DNA from 2 places in the Geobacillus uzenensis genome. Region 1 is predicted to be linked to the other one. Evidence: a T-box and tRNA genes for the amino acid it is inferred to sense, from the RefSeq annotation. Region 1 holds a T-box; the other holds one or more tRNA genes.
The links. A T-box is a leader RNA that pairs with one kind of tRNA and senses whether it is charged. The one in region 1 lies ahead of B9L21_RS02800 (valine--tRNA ligase), so its partner is inferred to be a tRNA-Val.

Region 1 (8,668 bases):
ACTCAGCGAGGCGCGCTTTCACCGCTTCTCGCTTTTCGATGTAATCTTGCCGCTTGCGCCGCTCTTCTTCGACGACATGGGCCGGCGCTTTCGCTAAAAAGCCTTCGTTGGCCAGTTTCTTTTCGACGCGCTCGACTTCGTTGTTCCACTTGTCGAGCTCTTTTTCGAGCCGCTTGATTTCCTCTTCAATATTGATCAGCCCTTCAAGCGGCAAAATGAGCTCCGCCCCGGTGACGACGGCAGTCATCGCTTTTTCCGGAGCCGGAACATCCATGTCAATGACCAATTCGCTCGGGTTGCAGAACCGTTCCAAATAAGCGCGGTTTTTCAAAAGCGCTTCCCGCACGTGTTCGTCTTTTGTCTTAATGTAGAGCGCAATCGGCTTGCTCGGCGGCGTGTTCACTTCAGCGCGGATGTTTCGGACCGCACGGATGATGTCCACAAGCATCCGCATCTCTTCGGCCGCTTCTTCGTTCGACAGCTCCGGGCGCACTTGCGGCCACGGGGCGACCGTAATCGACTCTCCTTTATGCGGCAAGTTTTGCCAAATTTCCTCGGTAATGAACGGCATGAACGGGTGAAGCAGGCGCATCGTATTGTCAAGCACATACGCCAACACGGAACGGGTCGTCTTTTTCGCCGCCTCGTCGTCGCCATAGAGCGGCAGTTTGGCCATTTCGATATACCAGTCGCATAAGTCGTCCCAAATAAAGTTGTACAGCGTGCGCCCGACTTCGCCAAATTCATATTTTTCGGCGAGCTTCGTCACCGTGTCGATCGTTTCATTGAGGCGCGTCAAAATCCAATGGTCGGCGACCGTTTTTTCGCCGCTTAAATCGAGCTCCTCATACGTCATGCCGCCCATGTTCATCAACGCAAAGCGCGACGCGTTCCAAATTTTATTGGCAAAGTTCCATGTCGCTTCGACTTTTTCCGTGCTGAAGCGCAAATCTTGCCCCGGCGAGCTGCCGGTCGCCAAGAAATAGCGGAGTGCATCGGCGCCGTACTGGTCGATGACATCCATCGGGTCAACCCCGTTGCCGAGCGACTTGCTCATTTTCCGTCCTTGGGCGTCGCGGACGAGACCGTGGATCAACACGTCTTTAAACGGCCGCTTTCCGGTGAACTCAAGCCCTTGGAAAATCATGCGCGACACCCAGAAGAAAATGATGTCATAGCCGGTGACTAGCACATCGGTCGGGTAGTAGCGCTTGTAGTCCGGCGAGTCGGTATCCGGCCAGCCCATTGTCGAGAACGGCCAAAGCGCCGAGCTGAACCACGTATCAAGCACGTCGGGGTCTTGCTCCCAATTTTCAATGTCTTTTGGCGGCTCGTGGTCGACGTAAATGTCCCCCGTCTCTTTATGGTACCACGCCGGAATCCGGTGCCCCCACCAAAGCTGGCGCGAAATGCACCAGTCGCGGATGTTCTCCAGCCAGTGCAAGTACGTTTTCTCAAACCGCTCCGGCACGAACTGCACTTTTCCGTCGGTTTGTTGCAGCTTGATCGCCGCTTCGGCGAGCGGCTTCATTTTCACGAACCATTGCGTCGACAAATACGGTTCAACGACCGCGCCGCTCCGTTCGCTATGGCCGACGGAGTGGACGTGTTCCTCAATTTTAAAGAGGACGCCTTGCTCTTGCAAGTCGCGGACGATTTGCTTCCGGCATTCAAACCGGTCAAGCCCTTGATATTGCAAGGCATTTTCGTTCATCGTGCCATCTTCGTTCATGACGAGAATGCGCGGCAAGTTGTGGCGGTTGCCGACTTCAAAGTCGTTCGGGTCGTGCGCCGGCGTAATTTTCACCGCCCCGGAGCCGAATTCCATATCGACATACTCATCGGCGATAATCGGGATTTCGCGGCCGACAATCGGCAGTTTGACCATTTTGCCGATCAAATGCTTGTACCGCTCGTCATCCGGATGCACCGCCACCGCCGTATCGCCGAGCATCGTCTCCGGCCGGGTCGTCGCCACCTCGATGTAGCCGGAACCGTCGGCAAGCGGATAACGCAAATGGTATAAAGCGCCTTTCACTTCTTTATAAATGACTTCAATATCCGACAGCGCCGTTTTCGTAACCGGGTCCCAGTTGATAATGTACTCGCCGCGGTAAATGAGCCCTTTCCGGTAAAGCGAGACGAACACTTCACGCACCGCTTTGGACAGCCCTTCATCCAGCGTAAACCGCTCGCGCGTATAATCGAGGCCAAGCCCTAATTTTGCCCATTGGCTGCGAATATGGCCGGCGTACTCTTCTTTCCACTTCCACGTTTCTTCCAAAAATTTCTCCCGGCCTAAATCGTAGCGCGACAGCCCTTGGCTGCGCAATTTTTCCTCCACTTTCGCCTGGGTGGCGATGCCGGCATGGTCCATGCCCGGAAGCCAAAGAACGTCATAGCCTTGCATCCGCTTCATGCGCGTAATGATGTCTTGCAGCGTCGTATCCCATGCATGCCCCAAATGCAGTTTGCCGGTGACGTTCGGCGGCGGAATGACGATCGTAAACGGTTGTTTGTCCGGATCGCCGGTCGCTTCAAAAAACTTGCCTTTCAACCACCAGTCATAGCGCCCCGCCTCAACGGCGCGATGGTCGTATTTTGGCGGCATCGACACTTCATGCTGTGCCACTTTTGTTCCCTCCTTCATGTGATCGACAATGGCTGTTGCCTACGGAGTGCATCATCCGATTGGCAAGCAAAAAAGCCCCTTTCATCCAAAAAGGACGAAAGGAGCTGCTTTCGCGGTACCACCTTTTTTCTTAAGCCTAGAGGATAGCAAAACCGTATCGTTCAAGCACCGGGCGATGTTCCATCCGAAGCGGCCGCAACGTTCCCCGACTTTGGGAAACGGCGTCTTTCAACCACATTCTCCATTCAACCACCCGCCCTCTAGGGCTTAAGCGCTTCATTGGCATAACGGCATCACGCCGGCTTCCCCTACTCGGCAGTTTCGCCTTTCAGCGAAGCAGCTCAAGGGCGACCTTCCAGCAACCGCCATCCTAGGAAATCTCGCAGCTTTTGATTTCCCTCTCTGCAGGCGCGGACTGCTGTACTCCTCCCTGTCTTCGCTTTTTTTCGTCATTATTCGATTATTATACTACCATTGTCCATCATCTTTGCCAAGTTTTTATTTATTTATTCCACTCGCCCCGGTTTGGTGACAAATGATCGTTCTTTTCATATTGTATAGTAAACCAGAGAAGGAGGGAAATGCCGATGCGGCGATTCAACCCGTATTCGTGGCCGCCGTGGCTGAGGCAAGTGCGCGCCGTCTGTGCCCAAGTGATCATTCCGCTCACCATTTTTCAAGCCATTCGCACCATTTTTTTGCCGACGACGTTCGATGTCATTTTATTAGCCATCTTTGTTTTGATTGCTGTGGCGCTCCATTTGGAATGGATTTAACCGCTGCCGTCCCCTTCGGCTGTCGCTTCATGATCGGCCGCCTCTTCTTGCTGCCGCGCGGCGTCGCGTTGGACAAGATGCATCACGATCGCTTCCATGTTTTTAAAGGCAAAATAACAGCGCTGCAAGGCGGCGACATAGTCCCGCTCGTTCCGTTCCGTTCGCGGAGCGGCTTCATACTGTTCGAGGCAGCGGACAAACCCGCGCGGCTCGGCCAAATGGCTGTATAAAAACGCCCGCTCCCCGTTGGATAACGGCAATTCCTTTTCGTATTCATCGATTCCCCCCATCCACTCGGGACCGAGCGGCGGAAGCGTTCGGACATGCACGCGAAGCGCGGCAATCAAATCGTATACCGGCGAATTCCAGTGCGCCCGCTCCCAGCTGATCCAATACGGCGCCACGTAATGGGAAAGGCGCGCTTTTCCGTGCACCCAAGCGATGCGCCATTGTTTCGTTTCTTCGAGCGCCTCCTCCCACGCAGTCAGCTGTTCCTCGGCAAACAAATAGGCGCGCATCACCTCATGAAAATACGTGCAGCACTGCAGCTGAAACGGTGACATGTACCAAGCGGTTTCATACCGCTCAATCCGCTCTTCCCAAATCGCCCGCTCCTGCTGCCATTCCTCTTTTTTTTGCTTTCGATACGCGGCGATCTCCTCCTCGCTCGCCTCGACGGTGCGGGCGGTAGCGCGATGGAGCCGGGCCAGCCCACGAAAAAAAGCGCGCACCGTTTCTTCTTTTGCTTTCGTTTCTCCCTCCTGCCATGCTTGCAAATAATAAAGGCGGCTTCCCTCCGCAGCAAACGGCGATCGTTGCCGCGTCCAATAAAACGGAGGGCAATGGCGGCCGTAATAGTGAAGCGAGTGCCAGATGGCGGCCGCCTCTTGTTCACCGTCGAGCGGTTTTAAGGCAAAAACACCGCGGTCGGTATACACTTTTGCCGCTTTGCCCCGCTGTTCGATGCGCTGCGGCTGAATCCCATACTGATGAAGCACGGCGCGGCACGTTTCAGAACGTATGGCCATCATTACGCCCCCTCGCCGGCAAAAGAAACGGAAAGCGTTCCTTTCATGAGAAAGGACGGCTTCCCGCCAAGGCCGGAATATATAACAGCTGCCCTTCGTGCACGTCATCCGGGCTTTCCAGATCGTTGGCGCGCAGCAGCTGCGAGACGGTCACATCATACCGTTCAGCAATCTTGTCCAACGAATCTCCTTGCTGGACGATGCAAATTTTGACCGTTGTAAACTCTTCCGCTTCACTTTTGGCAAACAGCTTCGTCAAATAAAGGGCGTTTTCGCTTTTCACTTCCGCTTGTTGTTCTTCCTCGTCCTCTTCACTCACCGCTTTTTTAGCGGCCCCGATCGATACTTTCGCCTCCGTTGGCGGCAACACGGAATCAATCTCCTCTTCCCCTTCCGCGTTGACGGCTTTCGTTTCCGTCTCAAGCGGCAAAAACGGCTCTTTTACATCCTCTGTTTCATTAGACAGCGTTTCTTCATGACGCACAGCCGCTGGCTCAACGGTGGAAGGCGGCGCTTCACTGACTGCGGCGACAGGCTGTTCGCCCGCCTCACTAGCGGGTTGGTTCTCCGATGTAAACGCTTCATCGTCGGCTGCCTCTTTGCGGGCGATTGACTCAAACGGGGCAAACAACGGCTCTTCATCTTCATCATCGTTCGGCAAATCATCGACGAGCGGCGATTCACTGATCCCGCTGATCGAGATGTCGGCGGTCACGAGCAGCCGTCCGTTGTCGCTTAAATCATAGTCGAACGATTCCACCGTCACGTACACATCTTCAAGTTCACGAATGCGGTTTTTCGGGATTGTAATATCGATCGGAAAACGGTGTGACAGTTCGCTAATGCCGTCCTCACGCACCGAAATGTGCTGAATGAATCGATAGCTCGCCAACTCAAACGCATCATCGTCGACGTCCGCCTGCTGCGGTTCGTCCGCTTGGCGGAATTCTCCGCTTAACTCGAGCGCACCGCGAATCGTAATATATTGGTCGTACTCGTCGACGGAAATGATCGGGTCAAGAGAAATAGACAAAAACTCGGCGACTTCCTGTCCGCTTTTAAACCAGACTGACTCTTCCAATGAAAAACGCAAATACGATTGCTCCAACCGGACTTCCTCCTTCCGTCCCCTCGGCAAATAGTTTCTATGACATTATCCATTGTATGAACGGAAAAGAGGCGGTATGATAAAAAAATCGGGCTGGCCGTGGCGGCAGCCCGTTTCCTCTAGCCGCGCAGGCGGGCAAATGCCCGTTCGGCAGCGGCGATCGTATATTCAATGTCTTCATCGCTATGCGCGGTCGACAAAAACAGCCCTTCAAATTGCGACGGCGGCAAGAAAACGCCTTCGTTCGCCATCTCCCGGTAATAGGCGGCAAACAGCTCCAAATCGGACGTTTTGGCCGTCTCGTAATTGATGACCGGCTCGTTTGTGAAGAAAAAGCCAATCATCGATCCAGCGCGGTTGATAGTGTGAGGAATTTCGTATTTTTCGGCGGCTTGGTGCAGCCCTTCTTCAAGGCGCGCCGCTTTGCGGCTGAATTCTTCATACGTTTCCGGCGTCAGTTGACGGAGCGTTTCGTAGCCAGCCGTCATGGCGAGCGGGTTGCCAGACAGCGTGCCGGCTTGGTACACTGGGCCGCTCGGCGCGACAAGCTCCATGATCTCGGCTTTGCCCCCGTACGCTCCGACTGGCAAGCCGCCGCCGATCACTTTGCCAAGGCACGTCAAATCCGGCTCAACGCCGTAATATCCTTGGGCGCAATGGTAGTCGACGCGGAAGCCGGTCATCACCTCGTCAAAAATCAATAGGGCGCCGTATTGTTTGGTCACGTCGCGCAGCCCTTCCAAAAAGCCAGGGACGGGCGGCACGACTCCCATATTGCCGGCCACCGGCTCGACGATGACCGCCGCGATGTCTTCGCCAAACCGCTCAAATGCATAGCGGACGCTGTCTAAATCGTTGTACGGGACGGTGATTGTGTGCTGGGCGACCGATTCCGGCACGCCTGGGCTGTCCGGCAGCCCGAGCGTCGCCACGCCGGAGCCGGCTTTAATGAGCAATGAATCGCCATGCCCGTGGTAGCTGCCTTCAAACTTGATGATTTTGTTGCGCTTCGTGTAGCCGCGCGCCAAGCGGAGGGCGCTCATCGTCGCTTCCGTTCCCGAATTGACCATGCGCACGATCTCGACGGACGGCACCCGCTCGATGACGAGCCTAGCCAGCTCGTTCTCAAGCAGCGTCGGAGCGCCGAAGCTCGTCCCTTGTTCGGCCACCCGTTTTAACGCTTCGACGACTTGGGGATCAGCGTGCCCTAAAATGAGCGGTCCCCACGACAACACATAGTCGATATATTCGTTGCCGTCAATATCGTAAATTTTCGCACCTTGGCCGCGCGCCATAAAAATCGGCGTCATCCCGACCGACTTGAATGCGCGCACCGGGCTGTTTACACCGCCCGGCATTAATGTCACCGCTTCTTGATAAGCCGCTTTCGATCGTTCATAGCTTCGCACGATTCCGCCCCCTCTCTAGTCAGCCATCCAGTGGGCCGCATCTTTCGCAAAATATGTGATGATCAAATCCGCGCCAGCCCGCTTCATTCCGGTCAACATCTCCATCACGACTGTTTTTTCATCAATCCAGCCGTTTTGCGCCGCCGCTTTCACCATCGAATACTCGCCGCTCACGTTATAGGCGACAAGCGGAAGCGGAAACCGGTTTTTGATGTCACGAATAATGTCCATGTAGGCGAGCGCCGGTTTGACCATCAGGAAATCGGCGCCTTCTTTGATGTCGGATTCGGCCTCCCGAAACGCCTCAAGGCGATTGGCCGGATCCATTTGGTACGTTTTCCGGTCGCCGAATTGCGGCGCGCTGTCCGCGGCATCGCGGAACGGGCCGTAAAACGCCGAGGCGTACTTAATGGCATATGACATGATTGGCACGTTCTCAAATCCGGCTTCGTCAAGCCCGTGGCGAATAGCGGCGACAAACCCGTCCATCATATTCGACGGCGCAATGATATCAGCGCCGGCTTGCGCCTGGCTGACCGCCGTTTTGGCGAGCAGCTCAAGCGACGGGTCATTCAGCACTTGTTCGTTTTCCACCACGCCGCAATGGCCGTGGCTTGTATATTCGCATAAACACGTATCGGCAATAACAACCATCTCCGGGCGTTGGGCTTTAATCTGGCGGATCGCCCGCTGGACGATCCCGGTCTCGCAATACGCCTGCGAACCGACTTCATCTTTTTCGTCCGGCACGCCAAACACCATGACCGCCCGGATGCCAAGCCCGGCGATTTCATCGATTTCTTCCGTCAAACGATCAAGCGATAAATGGTACACCCCGGGCATCGATGGCACTTCGCGGCGAATGCCGCTTCCTTCGACGACAAACAGCGGATAAATTAGATCATCAACGCGGAGATGCGTCTCGCGCACCATCGCCCGAATGGCGGCCGTTTGCCGCAGGCGGCGATGGCGGTCAAATGACAATGGCATTGATCGTCCCTCCATGGAAAAATATTGTTCCATCGCTTTCATTATACCATCCGTCGTGTAATCAGTTGGACAAATATGTACGGTGATTCCTTCCTGCTCCGCCGCCTTTTTTGTCACCGGCCCGATGCAGGCGACAGCGACGCCGGAAAGAAGCGCAACCGCTTCTCCGCCAAGAAGGCGGGCAAGACTATGGACCGCCGATGGGCTCATCAACGTAACCGCATCCAGTTTCCGTTCGCGCAGCAGCGCCAACAATGGTTCTCGACGGCTTAGGTCTGGCACCGTTTGATAGACCGTAAACTCATCGACCGCGGCGCCTACCTTCCTCAACGCCTCAGGCAGCGTTGGGCTTGCCAAATCGCCTTTGACAAACAGCACCCGCTCGCCTTGTTTTACGCGCGGTGCAAGCATGGCGGCGAGCCGTTCAGCGGTGAAATCATCCGGCACGAGCGCCGGTGAAACGCCGTAATCAGCGAGCGCGGCCGCCGTCTTCCGTCCGACGACGGCGACATTCGGCAGCGGCCGCGGCAACGAAACGTGCGGAAAAAAGAAGCGAACCGCGTTCACGCTCGTCAAGACGAGCCAGCGGTATTCCCCGAGCCGTTCGGCGAGCGCGGCGATGGCTTCCGGCGCAGCCGCCGGGCGGATGGTGATGAGCGGGATTTCGATCGGCACCGCACCAACGGCGCGCAGCTTGGCGGAAAACGATGCCGCCTGCTTTTTGT
Region 2 (8,668 bases), on a different contig from region 1:
GATTCTATCGTTTTTTTCGGGATTTCCTGAAAATGAAAAACGACCGCAAATGCGGTCGTATCAAGGCTTCCACGACTTTTGGCCGTGGGCTATCGAATTCCAAGGATGCCGATGGTGGGAGTCGAACCCACACGGGGGGCTACCCCACACGATTTTGAGTCGTGCGCGTCTGCCAATTCCGCCACATCGGCGCGACATTAACTATTATATCTTCTCAACTTTTATTTGTCAATAAAATTGTATTCATTAGATGGAGGCGGCACCCGGATTCGAACCGGGGGTAAAGGTTTTGCAGACCTCTGCCTTACCACTTGGCTATGCCGCCTTGATCGAGAGCGGAAGACGGGACTCGAACCCGCGACCCCCACCTTGGCAAGGTGGTGTTCTACCACTGAACTACTTCCGCATGATTGGCTGGGGTAGCTGGATTCGAACCAACGCATCACGGAGTCAAAGTCCGTTGCCTTACCGCTTGGCTATACCCCAACGCTAAAAAACAAGGGCGACTAGTGGGAATCGAACCCACGCATGCCAGAGCCACAATCTGGTGCGTTAACCACTTCGCCATAGCCGCCATAATAATCATTTGAATGGCAGGGGCAGTAGGAATCGAACCCACACCGGAGGTTTTGGAGACCTCTGTTCTACCATTAAACTATGCCCCTTCATGATGGTGGAGGGGGACGGATTCGAACCGCCGAACCCAAAGGGAGCGGATTTACAGTCCGCCGCGTTTAGCCACTTCGCTACCCCTCCACGGAATGGTGCCGACTGCAGGACTTGAACCCGCAACCTACTGATTACGATTCAGTTGCTCTACCAATTGAGCTAAGTCGGCATGCAAACTTATTGTAGTTGTTTAGTGGTGGCTCGGGACGGAATCGAACCGCCGACACAAGGATTTTCAGTCCTTTGCTCTACCGACTGAGCTACCGAGCCATATGTTATTTTTTAACTCGCTCGTTGATTGCTCTGTGCCTCTTCCTCTACCAGCTGATTCAAAGATGCTTGATGCGTCGAGGCAACTCGCAACAAACTCGATGATGTTGATGCTCGTCTCTACCGACTGAGCTGTCGAGCCATACTGTATTTTTCGCAATTTTGGAACAATGGCGGTCCCGACGGGACTCGAACCCGCGATCTCCTGCGTGACAGGCAGGCATGTTAACCACTACACTACGGGACCATTTGGTTGCGGGGGCAGGATTTGAACCTGCGACCTTCGGGTTATGAGCCCGACGAGCTACCGGACTGCTCCACCCCGCGACGATAGAAAACGGATTTGTTTCGATCATGCACTGAGTATCGGTTTAAATGTTTGTTGCCTCTTCCTCTGCCAGCTGATTCAAAGATGCTCGATGCGTCGAGGCAACTCGCAGCGTATTCGATGAAGCAAATGCTCGTTGCTCCACCCCGCGACGATAGAAAACGGATTTGTTTCGATCATGCACTGAGTATCGGTTTAAATGTTTGTTGCCTCTTCCTCTACCAGCTGATTCAAAGATGCTCGGTGCGTCGAGGCAACTCGCAGCGTATTCGATGAAGCAAATGCTCGTTGCTCCACCCCGCGACGATTTAGAGTGGTGGAGGATGACGGGATCGAACCGCCGACCCCTTGCTTGTAAGGCAAGTGCTCTCCCAGCTGAGCTAATCCTCCACGAAGAAGTGACCCGTACGGGATTCGAACCCGTGTTACCGCCGTGAAAGGGCGGTGTCTTAACCACTTGACCAACGGGCCATGTTTTTGATAAGTGGCGGAGAGCAAGGGATTCGAACCCTTGAGGCGCTATTCACGCCTACACGATTTCCAATCGTGCTCCTTCGACCACTCGGACAGCTCTCCAAGGTGGCTCCGCAGGCAGGATTCGAACCTGCGACCAATCGGTTAACAGCCGATTGCTCTACCACTGAGCTACTGCGGAATAATCACATCTCAATTATCTTTCCTTTAGACATTTATTATTATACTGATTAATGCTGATCTGTCAAGGTTTTTTTCATTCCTTCAAAACTAGATAACCGTGTGGGGGAAGAAGCCGCGGCGCTTCCGCTTTTTGTCTAGCTCCGGCCGCCATCGGCTCCCGACGCTTCGGTCCTGCTGCGGCGGCGACACATTGCATACGCTCCTGTGACACCACCCACGCAGAACCAAGCTTTGCTTGGTTCGAGCCTCCTCGCAGGCCCTCCAGCGCGTTTCGCCGATAGGCAGGCGGCCTCCGCTTTTCTAGGTTAAGCCCTCGATCGATTAGTATCCGTCAGCTCCACGTGTCGCCACGCTTCCACCTCGGACCTATCGACCTCGTCATCTTCGAGGGATCTTACTCGCCTAATGCGATGGGAAATCTTCCCATTACGGACAGGGGGTTCCCCCATTCGGACATCTCCGGATCAACGCTTGCTTACAGCTCCCCGGAGCGTTTCGGCGTTTGCCCCGTCCTTCATCGGCTCCTAGTGCCAAGGCATCCACCGTGCACCCTTTCTAGCTTAACCTACAGCGTCTCGGCTTCTTCCTTTGCGTTTCCGGTTATCTAGTTTTCAAGGAACGAGACTACTTCATTGAATTCACTTCTCTGCAGTCTTGCGTCGAGGAATCCAGCTTCTCTGAATTCACTTGTAGACGCAAAGCGACTTCTTTGAACAAACTGATTTGTTAATGGTCGGTCGTTCGCGGCCTTCCCTTTTCGTATTGTCTAGCTCCAGCGCCTGGCTCTCTTCTGCCAAATAACCTTCCCCCTCGGGGTGCAAGCACCCCTGCGGGTGAAGAACATTTGGCTTCGAGAGCCGATCGCTTTCCGGTTATCTAGTTTTCAAGGAACGAGACTACTTCATTGAATTCACTTCTCTGCAGTCTTGCGTCGAGGAATCCAGCTTCTCTGAATTCACTTGTAGACGCAAAGCGACTTCTTTGAACAAACTTCCTTGCGGCTTTGTGCCGAGGAATCTTGCTTCCCTGAACCTGCTAGCAGACGCAGGCACAGGCGCTTTTGAAGGAATTCTCATTCCTTCAAAACTGAACGAAACGAAAGCGCGATTTGTTAATGGTCGGCCGTTCGCGGCCTTCCTCGCGACGCTTCGGTCCTGCTGCGGCGGCGATAGCCTCCTCGCAGGCCCTCTAGCGCGTTTCGCCGATAGGCGGGCGGCCTCAGCTTTTCGTTGCGCTTCGTTTCGTTCAGTTTTCAAGGAACGAGATTAGTCGATATCATCTGGCGTTGAGGGATTCTGTTTTATCGAATCACTCACACGCAAGTTGTTTTCTCTTGCAAGAAACCGTTCAACGAAGTTGTCTCTTGCGAGCAGCTTCTTTATAGTAGCATAACATCTTTTTGATGTCAACCACTTTTTTCTCACTCATCACCGCCGAACACCTCGTTCAGCAGCGACGCTATTTAATATACCACCCTAATCTCCAAAACGCAATACCTTTTTTTAATTTTTTTTTGTTTTTTTTAACCTGTACTCTTCCCAAAAGTCCCCACTTCCCATTATCTTAGTACGTAATCCTTCTCCTTGGCAACCTCTGTAATCCTCCACATAACATATTCGTTGCAAACCCTTTTCTTGATCCCACCATCAATCGTCATTACACAAGAAAGCAAAATCGACAGCCCTACTTCTTCCCCGTATGATAAAAAAACGTTCAGAGATAGGCTCCTTCCTACTTTCTATAACTGAAACATGAAGCGGGGTTGTGTATGCCCCATTGTTGTTACCAAAAACCATGAAGGACAGTACCTGATCTTTCTTACACCGTAACTGATCATTTTTGCTCAAAATGAATGAATACGCCTACCGACGGGCGCATACATTTCAATATAATATGTTGCTGCCCATGGCCATTTCTTTTCAAGGAGGCATCTAGACTTTGATCCGCATTTTAGCTTCACCGTCCGGTTTGAGCCCGTCTTACTCGTCTTCCCTTTCGAAAAACGAGCAGGCGATCCTAAACGCTCTTGTTTCTTCGCCTGTGCTGTACACATATCCAAATGAACGACAACTGCGATTTGAAATTGCGTTGCGCGCCCACACCGTCCAAGCTGCGGTCGACTTAGCGAAGAGCCGGGCGCGGTTTGCCATTTTTCGTTTTTCGCGCTGCAACGGCCAGTTTTGGGAGCGGGACGAGCGAGGCGGTTTTCGGCTGCGGCCGGGCGTCCCTGCTTCGGAAGCCATTAACGACATTTTCATTAATAGCGAACTGTACGCCTTTGAGTGTGCGACGGCCATTGTCATCGTCTTTTATAAAGCGGTGCTCGACACGATTGACGTCGCAGCGTTCAACCGCCTGTTCGCCAATTTGCTTTTGTACGACTGGCATACCGACCGAGATCTTGGCATCCATACAAAAAAGGGAGAACATTTCCTCCCCGGGGACTGCCTCTATTTTAAAAACCCGGAATTCGACCCGTCGACGCCGCAATGGCAGGGGGAAAATACGATTTACTTAGGCGACGGCTTGTTTTACGGGCATGGCATCGGCATTCAAACAGAAGACGGCATCATTGCCGCCCTTAATCGGAAGCGTAAACGGGGGGCGACGAAATCCGCCTATCTTCTCCCCCATATTACGCAAGTCAACTTCACGTATTTGTCCCAATTCGCCCGCCCGTTGAACGAATTCCGCTTGCCGCTCCGCCCATCGTTCATCGCCGGGACGTTAGGGTCCGCTACTTTCTTGTATCGTTAGCGGCCCTTTTTCGTTTTTCTCCCACAAATACAGACCGATTCCTGTTAAAATAAAAATACCGCCAACCCATTGAAACAGGCGGATCTGTTCGTCAAACAGCCAATACGCCAAGGCCGAAGCGCCGATGGGTTCCAATAAAATGGCCATCGACACCGTTGAGGCGCTCACCCATTTGACTGCCCAGTTCATCACCGAATGGCCGAACAGCGTCGGGATGATGGCTAAAGCGAGAAAACAAAGCCAGTCGGTCAGTTGGTACGCTGTCAGCGAAAAACGGGATAGTGCGGTATACACGTACAACGTCACAGCGCTGATGCCATAGACGATATAGGTATACGTCATAAGCGATAACCGTTGGCGCAATTCCTGACCGAACAGCCAATACGCGGTCACCATCGCGCACGCCAATAACGCCAGCACGTCGCCGTACAGCGCCTCTCCGCTGACGCGAAAATCACCCCAGCTGATGAGGATGCTTCCAGCAATGGCCAAAAGAGCGCTCCCGATCGCCCCGATCGTCAGCCGTTCGCGGAAAAAGAGCGCCCCCCCAGCAAAAGCAAACAGCGGCTGCAATGTCACAAGCACGACCGAGCTTGTGACTGATGTATAGTCGAGTGATTCAAACCAAAGAATAAAATGAAACGCAAGCAGCACGCCGGAACAAACGGAAAACAGCCAGTCGCGCCGGGAGATGTGCGTTAGTTCATGAATATGGCGGAGAAAAAACGGCGTCATGATGACAACGGCGAAAAAAAGCCGATAAAAAGCGATCACGGCTGATGGCGCCTGCGACCATTTGACGAAAATGGCGGACGTCGACACGGCCAGTGCGCCGATCAATAAGGCGGAATATGCCCTTATTTGGCTTGGCGGTTTCATCTTTCCATCTCCTTGCCAACTATTTTCTTACTATTATATCACGAACGAGGTGAGAAAAATGATGTTTGATCCGTTCCTCAAATTAGGGATTTCAGCCGTCCTCGGGATGATCATCGGGCTGGAACGGGAATTGAAGCGAAAACCGGTTGGTTTGAAAACGTGCCTGGTCATCTCAATTTCCAGTTGCTTATTGACAATTGTCTCCATTGAATCAGCGTACGTCTTTCCGTCGAAAGACCATATTACCATGGATCCGCTCCGCCTCGCCGCCCAAATCGTATCCGGGGTCGGTTTTTTAGGAGCGGGCGTGATTTTGCGTCGTGGCAACGACAGCATCACCGGACTGACGACCGCTGCGATCATCTGGGGGGCGGCAGGCATCGGGGTGGCGGTCGGAGCAGGCTTTTATTGGGAATCGGCGTTTGGTGTCGCGCTTCTAATCGTTAGCGTCGAACTCATTCCATTTTTAATTAACTTTTTCGGGCCGAAGCAGCTGCGCGAAAAAGAAGTCCTGCTGCAAATTACGGTCGCCGACGGAAAAAACATTACGAAAGTGATCGATCATTTAAAACAGCAGCACATCAATATAAAAACGATACGCATCAAAGATGTGGAAGAAAACCAGCACTTATTGAAACTAAGGGCTGTCGTCGACCAACGGCGCTCGACCGCCGACATTTATTACGCCATCCACTCCATTGACGCGATCATTCATGTTGATATTGAAAGCGGCTGATAAAAAAAGATTGCAAACGCCCATCGATCTAGATATAATAGAGCATGGACAAATCATCCATATTCTTTTGGGGCATTAGCTCAGTTGGGAGAGCGTCGTGCTGGCAGCGCGAAGGTCACCGGTTCGAGCCCGGTATGCTCCATTCACCAACCCCTTGCGTGGCAAGGGGTTTTTGGTTTGACCGGGAAAGGTCTCACACCGAAACGCTTCGTCGACGAATCAGCGGCCGTAATCTCCCAACGAACGGCGGGCGGCAAAGTCACATGCAAGAGACGCCCGCCGCTCCCTTCATTCCATAGAGATCGTCGCTCAGGATGGTGCTTTATATTTTTTTAAGCGCTCCTCGAGCTCCCGGCGCGCTTGTTCGATGTCAAAGTCATCGTCTTCCGGCTGACTGTAGTCCATGTTCAGCCAATCCGGCACGATCTCTGTACGGATCGGCTTCCGCATCGTTCTGCTGCTCTCAGTTAAAGGCGAGGGAGACCGTTGGTTCACTCGCTGCTTCCGAAACGCAAGCCGTGCCGCCCGCACTTCGTCGATAGTGCGATACCCTTTTTCCGCCCAGTCGCGCAAGATCGTTTCGACGTACACCCATCGTTTCGCCCCGTTTTCCACCGCAATTTTTAACGCTTCTAAGACGAGTTCCTCGGACGTGTCATCTACCCACACATTGATTTTTTCCCGCAGATACCCTCCGATCGCCCCAAACCCGTTTTGCTCACAGAAACGAACAATCTCCTTGTAGGCGCGCACGCGCTCGCCGTCTTCTTTCTCTTCTCTTTTCCTTTCTGATGTGATCTCTGTCGTATTCTCTGGTATCGGTCTGTTCACATTGAGCACCCCGATGGACCCATTTGACGAGCTGGACGGCTCAATTTGAACAGATGATCGGGCGATTTCGTCCGTCAGCCGCCTGTTTTGGCCAGATGGGCCGTTGATTTCATCCATCGACCGCTCAGCTTGGACAGATGGACGGGCCCATTCATCGACGGATCGTCCAGGTAAAATAGGCAAATCGGCCACTTCAGCTGCGGGTCGCTCACGTTGAACCGATGAATAGGAAGCGGTTGCAAGGCGATCAAGAACGGTGGAACCGCTGTCCCCCGCTGGGCCGCCATTCGCCCCTGGTGGCTGTTCCTTTTGCCTGAATGGCGTTTTTTGCGTCCATTCGGCCAGTTGGTTGTAATCGATCCGATACCATTTCGTTTTATCGACTTTGGAGCGGTTAAAATTCGCCGAAACGATGATCCCGAGCTTTTCGAGCTTGGTGATGATGCGGCGAATCGTGCTTTCCGACCAAAACGGGAACTGCTCCTGCCAGTCGGCATACGTGTTGTACACCCATTTGTAGCCGTCGCGAATGTTTTCACTTTTCTCCAACCAATAATGCAGCTGTTGGACGATAATGCTTTCGTTCAACCCGATCGCCACGGCGAGCTGTGGCAAAATGATTAGCGGCTCGTCATCTAACAGCAATTTGGTCATCGTCCCTCTCCCCCTTGAAACAATAAATGAACAACTTGTTTGCAGCCAAATTTCTTTATGATCGTTCCATTTCTTTGATAAACTTTATTTCAAATGCCATCAAATTACTTAATGGCGCGACAACAGCAATTTTGGCCCGATTTCACGCTGAAAAACGCCAAAAATACGCACAAACTGGCTGAATATCCGTATAAAAGAACAAATCGGCATGTTCCATCATTTTCGTTGAGAGAGTGAATCGCATCCATTATGAAACCATACGGCAAAAACACACCAAAAACAGTTGCATATATGTTAACAGAGCAAATGGGGGCGTTTCGTTGCTTTCATCGCCTCTTTGCCGAAACAGCAACACCTTTTTCGAACGGAGGGAGAGCGTTGAAACAAACGGCGATTCTGTTTTTTTGCTTGATGATTCTATTTCCCGCTTCTGTTTTCGCCCACCCGGGCACATTGGATGAATTGGGCGGGCATTTCCGCAACAGCGACTGCACGTACTTGCTGCACAAACCGACCGCATTGGCGAAGCAGGCAAAAACGAAAGAAGAGCTAATCAAGCTCATTCAAACATACAACGGCAATGAACGATGCAAGCGGAACCTCACTCCGGAGCGGATTGACTTAGACGGCCATGCGCTTGGGGGAAACGAGGACGATGCTTCGCTGCGTCTGGGCCGGACATACGAAGCGGCATTGGTGGAGTGCGTGGACGGGGACACGGCCAAATTCCGTGTGAACGGCCACGTGTATACGACGCGCTTTTTGTTCATTGACACGCCGGAAAGCACGATCGAAGTCGAGCCGTACGGAAAAGAAGCGAGCCAGTTTACGTGCTCCCGCCTGCAACAAGGGAACATTGTGCTTGAAACAGATGGAAATACATTGTT

Region 2: it has a tRNA-Val gene. The T-box ahead of B9L21_RS02800 (valine--tRNA ligase) is inferred to sense a tRNA for this amino acid. The anticodon was not compared.

The regions. Positions count from the first base shown of each region.
Region 1 is NZ_NEWL01000002.1:260,070-268,737, reverse strand. It holds gene B9L21_RS02800 (valine--tRNA ligase) at 1-2,650, opposite strand, end outside; T-box leader at 2,720-3,078, opposite strand; gene B9L21_RS02795 (hypothetical protein) at 3,220-3,408, shown strand; gene ysxE (spore coat protein YsxE) at 3,405-4,436, opposite strand; gene spoVID (stage VI sporulation protein D) at 4,480-5,544, opposite strand; gene hemL (glutamate-1-semialdehyde 2,1-aminomutase) at 5,664-6,953, opposite strand; gene hemB (porphobilinogen synthase) at 6,969-7,943, opposite strand; partial or broken gene B9L21_RS17860 (uroporphyrinogen-III synthase) at 7,995-8,668, opposite strand, start outside.
Region 2 is NZ_NEWL01000001.1:291,474-300,141, reverse strand. It holds tRNA gene B9L21_RS01505 (tRNA-Leu) at 107-191, opposite strand; tRNA gene B9L21_RS01500 (tRNA-Cys) at 252-325, opposite strand; tRNA gene B9L21_RS01495 (tRNA-Gly) at 335-406, opposite strand; tRNA gene B9L21_RS01490 (tRNA-Gln) at 412-486, opposite strand; tRNA gene B9L21_RS01485 (tRNA-His) at 502-574, opposite strand; tRNA gene B9L21_RS01480 (tRNA-Trp) at 592-665, opposite strand; tRNA gene B9L21_RS01475 (tRNA-Tyr) at 672-756, opposite strand; tRNA gene B9L21_RS01470 (tRNA-Thr) at 763-838, opposite strand; tRNA gene B9L21_RS01465 (tRNA-Phe) at 864-939, opposite strand; tRNA gene B9L21_RS01460 (tRNA-Asp) at 1,111-1,186, opposite strand; tRNA gene B9L21_RS01455 (tRNA-Met) at 1,190-1,266, opposite strand; tRNA gene B9L21_RS01450 (tRNA-Val) at 1,582-1,657, opposite strand; tRNA gene B9L21_RS01445 (tRNA-Glu) at 1,667-1,738, opposite strand; tRNA gene B9L21_RS01440 (tRNA-Ser) at 1,753-1,843, opposite strand; tRNA gene B9L21_RS01435 (tRNA-Asn) at 1,848-1,922, opposite strand; gene B9L21_RS01430 (protein-glutamine gamma-glutamyltransferase) at 3,863-4,681, shown strand; gene B9L21_RS01425 (DMT family transporter) at 4,652-5,560, opposite strand; gene B9L21_RS01420 (MgtC/SapB family protein) at 5,619-6,296, shown strand; tRNA gene B9L21_RS01415 (tRNA-Ala) at 6,366-6,438, shown strand; gene B9L21_RS01410 (DnaD domain-containing protein) at 6,606-7,781, opposite strand; gene B9L21_RS01405 (thermonuclease family protein) at 8,160-8,668, shown strand, end outside.